DNA from 2 places in the Nocardiopsis sp. B62 genome. Region 2 is predicted to be linked to the other one. Evidence: riboswitches for the same ligand, from Rfam matches in the RefSeq annotation. Region 2 holds a riboswitch; the other holds the start of a gene.
The links. A riboswitch is a leader RNA that binds a small molecule or an ion and turns the genes downstream of it on or off. The one in region 2 is predicted to bind thiamine pyrophosphate.

Region 1 (7,014 bases), on a different contig from region 2:
TGACCGCCTCCTCCGTGCGGGTGACCTTCGAACGCCCCGAGGGTCAGGCCCTGGAGATCGGCGGCGTCGAGCTTCCGGACGTGCCCGCCGTGGACCCGCTCCCCGAGGGGGACGCCTCCACCACCTGTGGCCTGGGCCCGACCCTGCGCGTCAACGGCGAGCGTGTGGAGACCCGGATCAGCGACGGGACCCTCGCCGACCAGCTCACCGGCCGCCCGCTGCGGTACGAGACCTGCACCGACCTGGACCTGACCGAGGGCGAGAACCGGATCGTGGTCGACCCGGGCAACCGCTACCAGGTGCGTTCGGCCGTGGTGGAGACCAGCGACGGCGCGGCCGGTGGAACCCCCGGGGTCGACATGGCGGCGGTCGACGCGGTGCACACCTGGGGGCCCGGTGAGCGCCGCTTCGACGTGGACGTCGACGAGGACAGCTTCCTGGTGGTCAATGAGAACTTCAACGAGGGCTGGGAGGCCCGGGTCGACGGCGGCGACGGGCCGCTGGAACCGGTCCGGCTCGAGGGTTGGAAGCAGGCCTGGGTGCTGCCCGAGGGCAGCGCGGGCACGGTCACCCTCACCTACGCCCCGGACGCCGTCTACCACCGCGTGCTGGTGGCGGGCGGCGCCCTGGCCGCGCTGCTCGTGGTTCTGGCCCTGTGGCCGCGCCGCTGGCTGCCGGGCGGCAGGCGGTCGACGGCCGCCCAAGGCCCGCATGGTTCGCGCGCCCTGCCCGGCGTGGGGCCCGGCTGGCTGCCCCGACGAGTGGTGCTGCCGTTGGGCCTGGCCTACGGGGTCTGGATCGCGGGCTGGGCCGGTGCGGCCGTGGTCGGGCTGATCCTGCTGACCCTGTGGTGGCTGGCCCGACGGGCCCCGAAACGCCTGCGCCACGCCAAACCCGGCAGGCCGTCCCTGGGAGGTCGGGCACTGCCGTACCTCGCGGGGCCCTGGGTGGTCACGGTGTCCCTGGCCCTGGCCGGACTGGCCATGGCCTCGGGGACGCACCTGGTGGTGAACATGCCCTTCCACGACATCACCGAGACCCTGGGCACGGCGCTGCGCGGCTGGGTTCCGCAGGCGCTGTGCCTGCCCGCGATGGCCCGGCTCGTCCTGGCCCTGGGCCAGCGATGGGACGGGCACGGGCCACCCTTGGCCGATGCCCCCGGGGCTCCGGCCGAGGGTTCCACGGAGACCTCCGGAGGCGGGGACCGGCGGACCGGACCGCCCGAGAACGGGACGGAACCGGAACGGGTGACCGACCGGCTGCCCGAGGCCGGTCACGACGTCGAGGAGGTGCGCGGGTGACGGCCCCCATGAGAACCGGCGCGGAACCGCCCCGGAGCCTGCCCCGGGGCACCCTCCTGGTGGCGGCGGGGACGTTCCTGCTGACCCTCTCCCTGCTGCTGCCGCTGTACGTGCACGACCGCGTCGCCCTGCTCCCGGCCGACGCCACCCTCGGCCTGCGCATGGTCGACGCCGACGCCAGCTACCTGGACACCGCCACCTGGAGCCTGGTTGAGGGCGCCGACCTCGAACGGGACACCCGGGTGGTGGCCTCCGGGCACGGCGCCGACTGGTCGGCGTGGGAGATGACGGTGGACACCTCCTCGTCGGAGCGGGTGCTCGACCACTGGAGCCGCAGGGTCATCGTGGACCGCAGGACTGGTCGGGCGGTCAACTGCTGCGGTGAGCACGTCAACGGCGACCGCGCGGTGCGCCAGGCCGGGCTGGTCCTGTACTGGCCGCCCGGGGCGGCCGAGGGGAACCACTCCTTCTACGACGCCGAGGTGCGCTCGGCCCCCTCGGTCGAGTTCGAGGACGACGACGAGGTCGCCGGGGTGGCCGTGCGCCGATACACCCAGACTGTGGACGCCACCCAGGTCCCCGATTCCGCGCGTGAGGTACCCGCCGCCCTGTTCGATCCCGACGCCGAGGGCACCGTCAGCGCGAACCGCTGGCTCACGGCCGAGCGGACCTTCTGGGTCGAGCCGGTCACCGGCATCGTCGTGAACCTGGAGGAGCGCAGGCACGAGACCTTGCGGCCGCAGAACGGCTCGGGTGAGGTGGACCTGCTCGACACGGAACTGACCCTGTCCGACGGACAGGTCTCCGGCTACGCCGAGCAGGCCCGGGTGCGTTCGCTGCTGCTGCGTGGACTCGACCGCTGGGCGCCCTGGACCCTGGCCCCGATCGGTGCCGTCGCCGTCCTGGTCGGTCTCCTCGGCGCCTGGCGGTCCCGGACCCCGGCCGCCGAGACGGAGACCGAAGCGGCGACCGGAACCGAGGAGCGCTCGCCGGAGGACGCGAAAACCGGGTGACGATCCGGGGGAGCGGAGGGCAGGATCGGTCCGAACCGATCCCCCGGAGGCGCCGTGCCCGACGATCCCCCGAACCCCGCCGCCCCGGCGGCGCGCCGCCTCCGCGCGGCGGCGCTGCTCACCGCCATCCTGCTGTCGTCGATGGGGGACGAGGTGGTGCTGGTCGCGGCCGTGTTCCAGCTCGCCGAGACCGGGAACTCCCTGTGGGTCACCGCTCTGCTGACCGCCCAGATCGGTCCGCTCGTCCTGCTCGCGCCGCTCGCCGGGGCGGTACTGGACCGCTTCGACACCGGCCGTGTCCTGGTCCTGGCCTGCGTGGGGCAGGGCCTGGCCATCCTGCCCGCCGTCTGGTTCCCCCACCCCGGTGTCCTGGTGCTGTGTGTCCTCACGGTCAGCTCCCTGGCTGCCCTTGTCAATCCCGCGATCCTCACCCTTCTGCCCGGCGCCGCCGGGGACCTCTCCCCGGTGCACGCCAACTCGCTGTTCGAGGGGGCCCGGGCCTCGGCCACCGTGCTCGGCCCTCTGGTGGGAGGGGTCCTGGTGGGCCTCTTCGGGATCGTCCCGGCCCTGCTCACGGACTCGGCGAGCTTCTTCGTGGCGGCCGGGACCTTCCTGCTCCTGGGCGTGCGGCGCCCCGCGGCCAGTACCACCGGCACCCTGTGGTCGGGCGCGTTGGACGGTGCCCGCCACGTCCTCCGGGCCCGGCTGTTCCGCGTGCTGATGCCGGTCCTGCTCCTCGCGGTGGTGGCCACGTCCACCACCAACGTGGCCATGGTGTTCGTGACACGGGAGGTGATGGGACACGGGGCCGAGGTCTTCGGGGCGCTCACGGCGGGCTGGGGCGCGGGCCTGCTGTCGGGTGCGTTGGCCGTGTCGGTGCTGCGCCCGGCCCCGACCGGGCGCGGGGTGGCGCTCGCCGCCGCCCTCGTGGGTGCGGCGCTGGCACTGTGGGCCTGGTTCCCGGTGCTGTGGGTGGCGGCAGTGTGCGTGGTGCTGGCCGGTGCGGGCAACTCCGTGTTCAACATCCTGCTCAGGTCGGTGGTCCACCGGCACACACCGGAGTCCCTCCTGGGGCGGGCCCACGCGCTCATGGGCGCGGTGGTCAACGGAGGTTTCGTCGTGGGATTCCTGATCGCCGGATGGTTCGCCGCTGACCACCCCCGGGAACTGCTGGCCGCCGCCGGGTCGGTGGCCCTCCTCGCCGGGCTGGTCGGGGCACTGGTCGTCCGGCTCTCCGGCGCGGAGACCGGGACCGCAGGGACGGACGGGACGGACGGTGATCCCGGGGTCCCGGAAGGGCGGATCGCATAGGATTCCACCCATGTGCGGTCGCTATGCCCAGTCCAGGAACGTGCACCAGCTCCAGCTGGCCTTCGCCCTCCCCGAGGAGGCCCAGGACGGCACGGGGGACCCGCGCGCCTGGCCGCCGCTGGAGGAGCTCGACCCGGACTACAACATCGCGCCGGGCAGCCCGGTGTACGCCGTGCTCGGCCCGCCGCCCCAGGGGGGCACCTCCGGTGAACCGGGGCCGCGCTCCCTGCACACGATGCGCTGGGGCCTTGTTCCCGGCGGCGCCAGGGACCGCAACGTCGGCTACCGCATGATCAACGCGCGCGGCGAGACGGTCGCGGACAGGCCCGCCTTCCGCACCGCCTACCGGCACCGCCGGTGCCTCCTCCCGGCCGACGCCTACTACGAGTGGCAGCTGCTCAACAAGGACGGCACCACCGAGGCCAGCACCTCTCCCGCCACCGACCCACAGCACAAGAGGCGCAAGGCCAAGGCCGCCAAGAAGCCCTTCTCCGTGCACTATTCCGGAGACGAACCGCTCGCCCTGGCCGGGATCTTCGAGCGCTGGCGTGACCCCGAGGTCGACGACCCGAGCGACCCCGACGCCTGGCTGTGGACCTGTGCGGTCATCACCACCGAGGCCGCCCCCGAACTCGCCCACATCCACGAACGCATGCCTGTCGTGGTGCCGCGCGAGGACTGGTCCGTCTGGCTCGACCCCGCCACCGGCGCCGAGGAGCTGGCCCACGTGCTGGACGACTCCCCGGTGGACCGGTTCTCGGTGGACGAGGTCTCCACCGAGGTCAACAGCGTCAAGAACAACGGTCCCCACCTGCTGGAACCGGCCGAGGACTCCGGCCGCGGCGAACCGGAGACACTTTTCTGACCCCGGTGAGGCTGGACAGGGCCGGGGACGGCCTGTGTATGGTGTGCGAGGCCACGGGGGAGTGCTTCCCCGGGCCCTGGACACCGTGATCGAGGTGTCCCGGCACGTTCGACGTGCGCACATGTGAATACGCAACGCGGGAGCTCGCGCCATGGCGGGCTGAGAGGGCGACTCAAGGGTGTCGCCGACCGCAGAACCTGTTCGGGTAATTCCGACGTAGGGAGGCATGCCATGACGGCTATCGACGGTCGTGACGTTTCCACCGCCGACGAGCACCGGGTGACCACAGGTCCCATCATGGGATCTCGCAAGGTCCACGACGAGATCACCACCCCTGAGGGCACCACCCTCCGCGTCCCGCGCCGCCGGGTGGATCTCAGCAACGGCAGCCACTTCGATCTGTACGACACCTCCGGCCCCTACACCGACGACAACGCACGCATCGACGTCCACCAGGGGCTCCCGCGCACCCGCGAGACGTGGGCACTGGACCCCGTCGACGGGGCGACCACCCAGCTGGCCCACGCCAGGGCCGGAACCATCACCCCCGAGATGCGCTTCGTGGCCGCCCGGGAGGGCGCCGACCCCGAGTTCGTCCGCGCCGAGGTCGCCATCGGCCGCGCGGTCATCCCGGTCAACCGCAACCACCCCGAGTCCGAACCCACCATCATCGGCAAGAACTTCCTTGTGAAGATCAACGCCAACATCGGCAACTCCGCCGTCACCTCCTCGGTGCCCGAGGAGGTCGAGAAGATGGTGTGGGCCACACGTTGGGGCGCCGACACCGTGATGGACCTGTCCACCGGCAAGCGCATCCACGAGACCCGCGAACGCATCGTCCGCAACTCACCGGTGCCCATCGGCACCGTCCCGATCTACCAGGCACTGGAGAAGGTCAACGGCGACCCCACGAAGCTGAGCTGGGAGATCTACCGGGAGACCATCATCGAGCAGGCCGAACAGGGCGTGGACTACATGACCGTCCACGCGGGCGTCCTGCTCCGGTACGTGCCGCTGGCCGCCCGCCGCGTCACCGGCATCGTCTCGCGCGGCGGCTCCATCATGGCCGCGTGGTGCCTGGCCCACCACAGGGAGAGCTTCCTCTACACCCACTACGAGGAGCTGTGCGAGATCCTGCGCCGCTACGACGTCACGTTCTCCCTGGGCGACGGCCTGCGCCCCGGCTCCATCGCCGACGCCAACGACGAGGCCCAGTTCGCCGAGCTGCGCACCCTGGGCGAGCTCACCCACATCGCCCGATCGCACGACGTGCAGGTGATGATCGAGGGCCCCGGCCACGTGCCGATGGACAAGATCAGGGAGAACGTGCGCCTGGAGGAGGAGCTGTGTGGTGAGGCGCCGTTCTACACGCTCGGCCCCCTGGCCACGGACGTCGCCCCCGGCTACGACCACATCACCTCCGCGATCGGAGCCGCGCAGATCGGCTGGCACGGCACCGCGATGCTCTGCTACGTGACCCCCAAGGAGCACCTCGGGCTGCCCAACCGCGACGACGTCAAGACCGGCGTCATCACCTACAAGCTCGCCGCCCACGCCGCCGACGTCGCCAAGGGACACCCGGGCGCCCAGGAGTGGGACGACGAACTGTCCAGGGCGCGCTTCGAGTTCCGCTGGCAGGACCAGTTCCACCTGTCCCTGGACCCGGAGACCGCTCAGGCCTTCCACGACGAGACCCTGCCCGCCGAACCGGCCAAGACCGCGCACTTCTGTTCGATGTGCGGGCCCAAGTTCTGCTCGATGAAGATCTCCCAGGACGTGCGCAGGTACGCCGAGGAGAACGGCCTGGACACCGTCGAGGCGATCGAGAAGGGCATGGCCGACAAGTCCGCCGAGTTCGCCGACGGCGGCAACCGCGTCTACCTGCCGCTCGCCGACTAGGGAGCGCCCGTCCCGGGCCCGTCACACCGCAGGGTGTGTCGGGCCCGCCGGCCATCGCCCAGAGTCACAGCAGCACCGGTGGCACCGGCGGTACCACCAGCTTCACACCCACCAGAAGCAACAGGAGCGGCGCCGGGCCCGGCTACTCGGGCTTGTGGGCGCTGGCGACCAGGTGGACGCCGACGTAGTCGTCGGAATCGGCCGCGTGCAGTTCCATCTCGACCAGCCGCGCCATGGACCTGGGATCGCGGGCCAGCATCATCTCGACCGTGGACGCCGACAACACCGTGCGCGGCTTGATCCACTCCAGTTCGAGCCCGGCCTCGGTGACCATCTCCGTGACCTGCTCGGCGGTGAAGCAGCGGGTGATCGAACCGTCCGGCCAGGGCACCAGGAGCACGTCGGCGCTGGGCGCGTGGCTCAGCTCCGGCCAGGCGTCCTGTTCGGCCAGCAGCGCCATGCCCAGGACCACGGAGTCCACGCAGACCAGCACCCGTCCGCCAGGACGCAGCACCCGGGCCACCTCGGACATCGACGACTCGGTGGCCAGGTGCCGGGAGAACACCCGGTTGTCCGCGATCACCCCGTCGAACGACTCGGGGGTGAAGGCGCGCAGGAAGGCGGA
Region 2 (7,014 bases):
GGCACCAGGATGTCCGCGTGGAACGTGCGCAACGCCGGTGAGAGCGACGACGGCAGCCACAACATGATCAGCGCGACCAAGGGGTCGGTGAACACCTACTTCGCCCAGCTCCAGAAGCGCGTGGGCCTGTGCGAGACCTCGGAGATGGCGGAGAAGGCCGGAGTGCACCGCGCGGACGGCGCAGACCTCGGGGTGTGGAGCTCCTTCACCCTGGGCGACCAGGAGGTGTCCCCGCTGAACGTGGCCGCCTCCTACGCGACCTTCGCCGCACGCGGTGAGTACTGCGAGCCCCGCCCGGTGCGCTCGGTGACCGAGGAGGGCACCGGCGAGCAGCTCAAGACCACCTCCGAGTGCGAGCGGACGGTCAAGCAGGACGCCGCCGACGGGGTGAACCACCTGCTCCAGCAGACCTTCGACGGGGGCACCGCCAAGGGACTGGACATCGGTCGGCCGGCCGCGGGCAAGACCGGCACCACGGACGGGGCCGCCTACGCCTGGTTCGCCGGGTACACCCCGAACCTCGCCTCCGCCGTGGTCGTGGGCGACGTGCGCGGCGGCGAGCAGAACCCGCTCCAGAGCGTGACGATCGGCGGCCGCTACTACGGGATCGTCTACGGCGGCACCCTGCCCGGTCCGATCTGGCAGGAGAGCATGCGCGGCGCCACCGATCACCTGCCCTCGGACAGTTTCGCGGGGTCGCCCGGAAGCTTCGGCGACCCGAAGACCGAACCGGCGGAGCAGAGGGGCGACGACGGCGACGACGACGGGGGCGGCGACGACGGCGACGAGGAGGCCTAGGGCGTCCGGGGGTCCGCGCCCCGGTCCGGTGGTCGTGCGGGAACGGCGATCACGCGACCGGGGCGCGGACCCGTGTGGCGGGCCTCGCCGTCATCGTGTTCTCACAATCCGTGGTTGGGGATCTTGACAGGTCTAGACCAGCCTTGCTTAGGTGACGTCACCCCCTGCGGCGCGCGGTCGGACGCAGCGCCGCACCCTAGGAGTGTGATCACGTGATCCGACGTCTCCTGAGTCAGCTCGCCGCGCTGGGCGCGATCGCGGCTGTGCTCGTTACCCTCCCCGCCACGGTCGCGCAGGCCGCCACCTGCGCGACCGCCTGGAGCTCCTCCGCCGTCTACACCGGCGGCGGCCAGGTCTCCTTCGAAGGCCGCAACTACACCGCCAAGTGGTGGACGCAGAACGAACGTCCCGGCACCTCGGACGTCTGGTCCGACCAGGGCGCGTGCGGCACCGACGGAGGCGGGGAGCAGCCGGGCCCCAGTGACTTCGTGGTCAGCGAGGCCCAGTTCAACCAGATGTTCCCGAACCGGAACTCCTTCTACACCTACGCCGGCCTCACCGCCGCCCTGAGCTCGTACCCGGGCTTCACCAACACGGGCAGTGTCGAGGTGCAGCGACGGGAGGCGGCCGCGTTCCTCGCCAACGTCAGCCACGAGACCGGTGGACTGGTGCACATCAAGGAGACCAACGAGGCGAACTACCCGCACTACTGCGACTGGGGCCAGCCCTTCGGCTGCCCGGCCGGACAGTCCGCCTACTACGGCAAGGGCCCGATCCAGCTGAGCTGGAACTACAACTACAAGGCCGCTGGTGACGCCCTCGGCATCGACCTTCTGAACAACCCCTACCTGGTCGAGCAGGACGCCGCGATCGCCTGGCGGACCGGACTCTGGTTCTGGAACACCCAGCCCGGCGCCGGAACGATGTCGGGGCACACCGCCATCGTCGGCGGTCACGGCTTCGGCGAGTCGATCCGCTCCATCAACGGCTCGATCGAGTGCAACGGCGGCAACCCGGGACAGGTGCAGAGCCGCATCAACACGTTCACGCACTTCACCCAGATCCTCGGCACCACGACGGGGTCGAACCTGAGCTGCTGACCCCCGGGTGCGTCAGGCACCCGTGACGGCACTCCGAGCGGGGGTGCGACCGGCGACCACCGTCGGGCGCGCCCCCGCTCCGGCGTTCCCGAAGCCGGTCCGAGCCCCTCCGAGACCCCTCCGGGGCCGGTGCGTTCGCGTCCCACAGGTGGGAAGGTCTTCACCAATCGTCACGTTTGCACCATAATGGAGGCAATCCGACAGGGGAGCGCGTGAGCGCTGAGAGTGCGGCACCCGGCCGCAGACCCTTACACACCTGATCTGGGTCATGCCAGCGAAGGAAGTCATAGGAAACCGCCATCGCGGCGTGCGCGTGCGCGCGCCCGGCTGGCGCTCTTGGCCACATGGGCCCTCGTCACCCCGACGAAGGGACATCAACCACCATGAGTACCGAAAGCGACCGTGAGACCGGTCCCGGAACCGCCGCCCGGCCCACGGGCACCGTCCAGGAGGTCCTGGCGAAGTTCCGGAGCTGGCGCACCGTCGACATCGTCGTGGCCGCCGTGATCGGCGTCGCGGTCGGCGTCGTCTTCTGGCTGTGGAACATCGTCTGGTCGGTCACCACACCGCTGTTCGTCGCCTTCCCGCCCGGGCAGGCCGTCGTCTACGGCATGTGGCTGATCTCCGGTGTGCTCGGCGGCCTCATCATCCGCAAGCCCGGAGCGGCCCTGCTGACCTCGATCGCGGCCGCCTCCGTCTCGGCCGTGCTGGGCACCCAGTGGGGGATCATGGTCGTCCTCGACGGCGCCCTCCAGGGGCTGCTGCCCGAGCTGGTCTTCCTCGCCTTCGCCTACCGGCGCTGGAACATGGGCGTGGCCGTGCTCGCAGCCGCCGTCGCCGGGCTCTCCCCGGCCATCCGGGACAACATCGCCTACAACGTCACCTGGCCGATCGAGTACCAGCTCACCTACGGGGTGATCGTGGTCCTCAGTGCGGCGGTCATCGCGGGTGTGGGCGCCCGACTGCTCACCACGGCGCTGGCCCGGGCCGGTGCGCTGGCCCCCTTCCCCTCGGCCAGGGGCTGACCCGTGACCCGACCCGACACAGGCGGTGCGCGCGTCGAACTCTCCGGCTGGGGATGGAAGCACGCGGGCCGCGACGACCACGCCCTGCGCGGGGTGGACCTGACCGTCGAACCGGGGGAGCGGGTCCTGCTGCTCGGCGCCTCGGGCGCGGGCAAGTCCACCCTGCTGCACTCCCTGGCCGGGCTCACCGGTGAGGACGGCGCCATCAGCGGCGAGCAGGAGGGGTCGTTGCTGGTGGACGGTGTCCCCGCCGACCGTGGCCGGGGCGGCGTTGGGCTGGTGAGCCAGGACCCCGAGACCCAGCTCGTGATGGCCCGCGCCGGGGACGACGTCGCCTTCGGGCTGGAGAACCTGGGGGTGGACCCCGGGCTCATCTGGCCGAGGGTCGAGCGCTCCCTGGCGGAGGTCGGCTTCCCCTACGGCCTCCGGCACTCCACGGGCGCGCTCTCCGGCGGCGAGAAGCAGCGTCTGGTGATCGCCGGAGCGCTGGCCATGCGGCCGCGCCTGCTGCTCCTGGACGAACCCACCGCCAACCTCGACCCGGCCGGTGCCTCGCTGGTCCGCGACCTGCTCTCCCGCCTGCTCGGCGAGACCCGGGCCACCCTCGTGCTGGTCGAACACCGGGTGGCCGACGTCGTGGACCTGGTGGACCGGGTGGTGGTGGTCGCACCCGGCGGGGGAGTGATCGCGGACGGCACCCCGGCACGGGTGTTCGCCGAACACGGTCGTTCCCTGGCCGAACAGGGCGTGTGGATCCCCGGCAACGAGCCCGCCCCCGAACTCACGCCCGGACCTGGCGGCGGACTGCTGGTGGAGACCGTGGACGTCACCGCCCGCACCCCCTTCCAGGTGGGCGTGCGCGCCGCGCCCCGGCGCACGGTGCTCGACGACGTGAACGTCACCGTGCGCGCGGGGACCGCGACCGCGCTGACCGGGCCCAACGGGGCTGGCAAGTCCACGCTCCTGACCATGCTGGCCGGGCTGTCCCGCCCACACCGGGGACAGGTGCTGCCGCGCGGTCCGCTGGCCGAGTCGGACCGGCGTCCGCTGGTTCGCTGGCCTGCACGCCGTCTGGCCCGCCACGTGGGCACGGTCTTCCAGCACGCCGAGGACCAGTTCGTCACCGCCACGGTCCGCGACGAACTCCGCTTCGCGCCGCTGCGGGCCGGGATGGGAGAGGCCGAGACCGACGCCTGGGTGGGCGAACTGATGGAGCGGCTGCGGCTCACCAGGTTGGCCGAGGTGCACCCCTACACGCTCTCCGGCGGCGAGAAGCGGCGCCTCTCGGTGGCGACCGCGCTCAGCTCCGGTCCCTCACACGCCCCGGACCTGCTGGTGCTGGACGAACCCACCTTCGGCCAGGACACCCGGACCTGGACGGAGCTGGTGGAGCTGCTCGGCGTCCTGCGCGCCGAGGGGCGGGCCGTGGTCATGGCCACCCACGACGAGCTCCTCCTGCGCCGTCTGACGGACGTGGAGGTGCGGGTGGCCGACGGGCGCGCGGCGCCCGTCGAGACGGCTGCCACGGCACGAGAGGGGGACGTGTGAGTTCCCAGGTCTCGCATCGCTCCATGGGAGGGGACACCCTCACCCTGGACGTGCCCGAGGGCGGCGGCGCCCGCTACTGGCTCACCAGCCTGAACCCGGCCGCCAAGCTCCTGGCCGCACTGGCGATCGGGATCGGACTGATCCCGGCGGTGGACGCCGTCACCGGCGGAGTCGTGCTGCTCGCGGTGCTGCTCACGGTGCCGTTCAGCGGAGTGGACCGGCGCACACTGCTGATCCTGGGCGGACCGTTCCTGCTCATGGGGCTCAGCAGCGGCGCGGTCAACTACCTGTACGGCGAGCACGGCCTGGAGGGAGCCGTGGGCGCGGCGGTGCGCCTGCTGGCCATCGCCCTGCCTGGCCTGCTCGCCGCGATCAGCAGCGACCCCACGGAGATGTCCGACGGCCTCGTGCAGCGCCTCCGGGTGCCGGAACGCCCCGCCATGGGCGTGCTCGCGGCGCTGCGGCTCATCCCGCTGCTCGCCGACCAGTGGCGGACCATCACACTGGCCCGCCGGGCACGGGGCCTGGAAGCCGGGCGCAACCCGCTGCGGGTCGTCTCGTTGTTCTTCGGGCGGCTCTTCGCGCTACTGGTGCGATCCATCCGGACCGGGATGCTGCTGGCCACCGCGATGGACGCGCGCGCCTTCGGCACGGGATCCCGCACGCACGCGCGGTACAGCCACTGGCGGGCGGCCGACACCCTCCTCCTGGTGGGCACCGCCCTGCTGCTGGTCGCCGCCTACATCCTGTCGGCCCGCCTGGGGACCCTGGTGCTGCTCTTCCGCTGACCCGGGTGGTTAGGTAAGCAGCGGACACTGACGTCGAAGCGAAGCAGGTGGAGAACGTGAGCGAGTTCGTGCGCGTCGAGGCCGACCCGGAGAACCCCGGAGTGGCCGTCATCCGGATCGACCGTCCCAAGGCGCTGAACGCGCTGAACGGCACGGTCACCCGGGAGATCGCGGAGGCGGCCGCCGCCGTGTCCGCCGACCCCTCCGTGCGCGCGGTGGTGCTCTACGGCGGTGAGCGGGCGTTCGTGGCCGGGGCCGACATCAAGGAGATGGCCGACCTCACCCACGCCCGCATGCTGGAGTACTCGCGGGCCCTCCAGAACGCCCTGACGGCGGTGGCCCGCATCCCCAAGCCCGTGGTCGCGGCGATCAGCGGCTACGCGCTGGGCGGCGGCTGTGAGCTGGCGCTGTGCGCCGACTTCCGGGTTGCGGGCACCAAGGCCAGGCTCGGCCAGCCCGAGATCCAGCTGGGCGTCATCCCGGGCGCGGGCGGCACCCAGCGCCTGCCGCGCCTGATCGGCCCGTCCCGGGCGAAGGACCTGGTGTTCAGCGGCCGCCACGTGCGAGCCGACGAGGCCAGGGAGATCGGTCTCGTGGACGAGGTCGTTCCCGACGAGGAGGTCTACTCGGCCGCCGTGGCCCTGGTCGCCAAGTACGTGGACGGGCCCGCCGTGGCCCTGGCCGCCGCCAAGGAGTCGATCGACCGGGGACTGGAGACCGACCTGGACACCGGCCTGGAGATCGAGCGCCTGCACTTCTCCGGCCTGTTCTCCACCGAGGACCAGAAGGCCGGGATGAAGAGCTTCGTCGAGCAGGGGCCGGGCAAGGCCACCTTCGTCGGCCGCTGAACCCCCGGTCGTGACCGGGCCCCGGCCGCCGTGGCGGTCGCTGGGGCGTTCGCGTGGTCCGAGGCGGGTAGTGTCGGGACGTCCACCTCGGTGTCCCGCCTCGGACCTGTGCGAGGTTCTGTAGGACTCCGCCGCCGCTCCGACTCCTTGTTCGCGTCGAGTGGCGACACGGGACCCAGGGAAGACGTCCGGAACCGGCCAGCCGGGACGGGGGACGGGGAACCGCTCGCGTGGTTTTTCCGTCATACTCGTCAATGGTCGTCCGAGGACGGACGGTTCGCTCGGAGTCCCCGGTGGCGCGTGTGGCGCCCACACCCTCCGGCGGGACCGATGAGACCGCAGGCCCCTCGGAGGGGCCACACAAGCCAATGTTGACCCATCCCCCCGGCCGATAAGCTGGACGTGGTGGTATGTGGTCTTTTGAGGGGATGAGTTCTCGATGGCAATGTCGGCAGGTTTCCCCACGGGTGAAGAGCTGCCGGAGCGCATCGGCCACTACGTCATCCGCCGCCGCATCGGCGCTGGCGGAATGGGTGTGGTGTACCAGGCCGAGGATCCCCGGACCGACCAGTTCGTCGCGGTGAAGGTCCTCAAGCCCGAGGTCGCCGGTGACCACATCGCACGCGCCCGGCTCGCCCGCGAGGTCGAGACGATGCGCCGCGTGCAGAGCCCCAACGTGGCCGAGGTCATCGACGCGGACACGCAGGCCGAGCTGCCCTGGGTGGTCACCGAGTACATCCCCGGGCCCACCCTGGACGCCACCGTCACCGACCACGGCCCCCTGCGCGGCCGCGCTCTGACCCGTTTCATCACCGGCATGGCCCGGGCGATCAAGGACATCCACGCGGTGGACGTGATCCACCGTGACCTCAAGCCCGGCAACGTGATCATCTCCAACGGCGAGCCG

Region 1: another riboswitch for thiamine pyrophosphate. It lies ahead of thiC (phosphomethylpyrimidine synthase ThiC); the one in region 2 lies ahead of KBX21_RS10475 (ECF transporter S component).

What each region holds. Positions count from the first base shown of each region.
Region 1 covers NZ_JAGPXK010000027.1:56,597-63,610, forward strand. Annotated here, with positions in the region: gene KBX21_RS22310 (alpha-(1->3)-arabinofuranosyltransferase) at 1-1,301, shown strand, start outside; gene KBX21_RS22315 (DUF3068 domain-containing protein) at 1,310-2,314, shown strand; gene KBX21_RS22320 (MFS transporter) at 2,369-3,625, shown strand; gene KBX21_RS22325 (SOS response-associated peptidase) at 3,636-4,490, shown strand; TPP riboswitch at 4,617-4,732, shown strand; gene thiC (phosphomethylpyrimidine synthase ThiC) at 4,722-6,389, shown strand; gene KBX21_RS22335 (class I SAM-dependent methyltransferase) at 6,532-7,014, opposite strand, start outside.
Region 2 covers NZ_JAGPXK010000007.1:106,652-113,665, forward strand. Annotated here, with positions in the region: gene KBX21_RS10465 (transglycosylase domain-containing protein) at 1-798, shown strand, start outside; gene KBX21_RS10470 (glycoside hydrolase family 19 protein) at 1,011-1,898, shown strand; TPP riboswitch at 2,091-2,198, shown strand; gene KBX21_RS10475 (ECF transporter S component) at 2,282-2,923, shown strand; gene KBX21_RS10480 (ABC transporter ATP-binding protein) at 2,927-4,471, shown strand; gene KBX21_RS10485 (energy-coupling factor transporter transmembrane protein EcfT) at 4,495-5,259, shown strand; gene KBX21_RS10490 (enoyl-CoA hydratase-related protein) at 5,307-6,107, shown strand; gene KBX21_RS10495 (protein kinase) at 6,547-7,014, shown strand, end outside.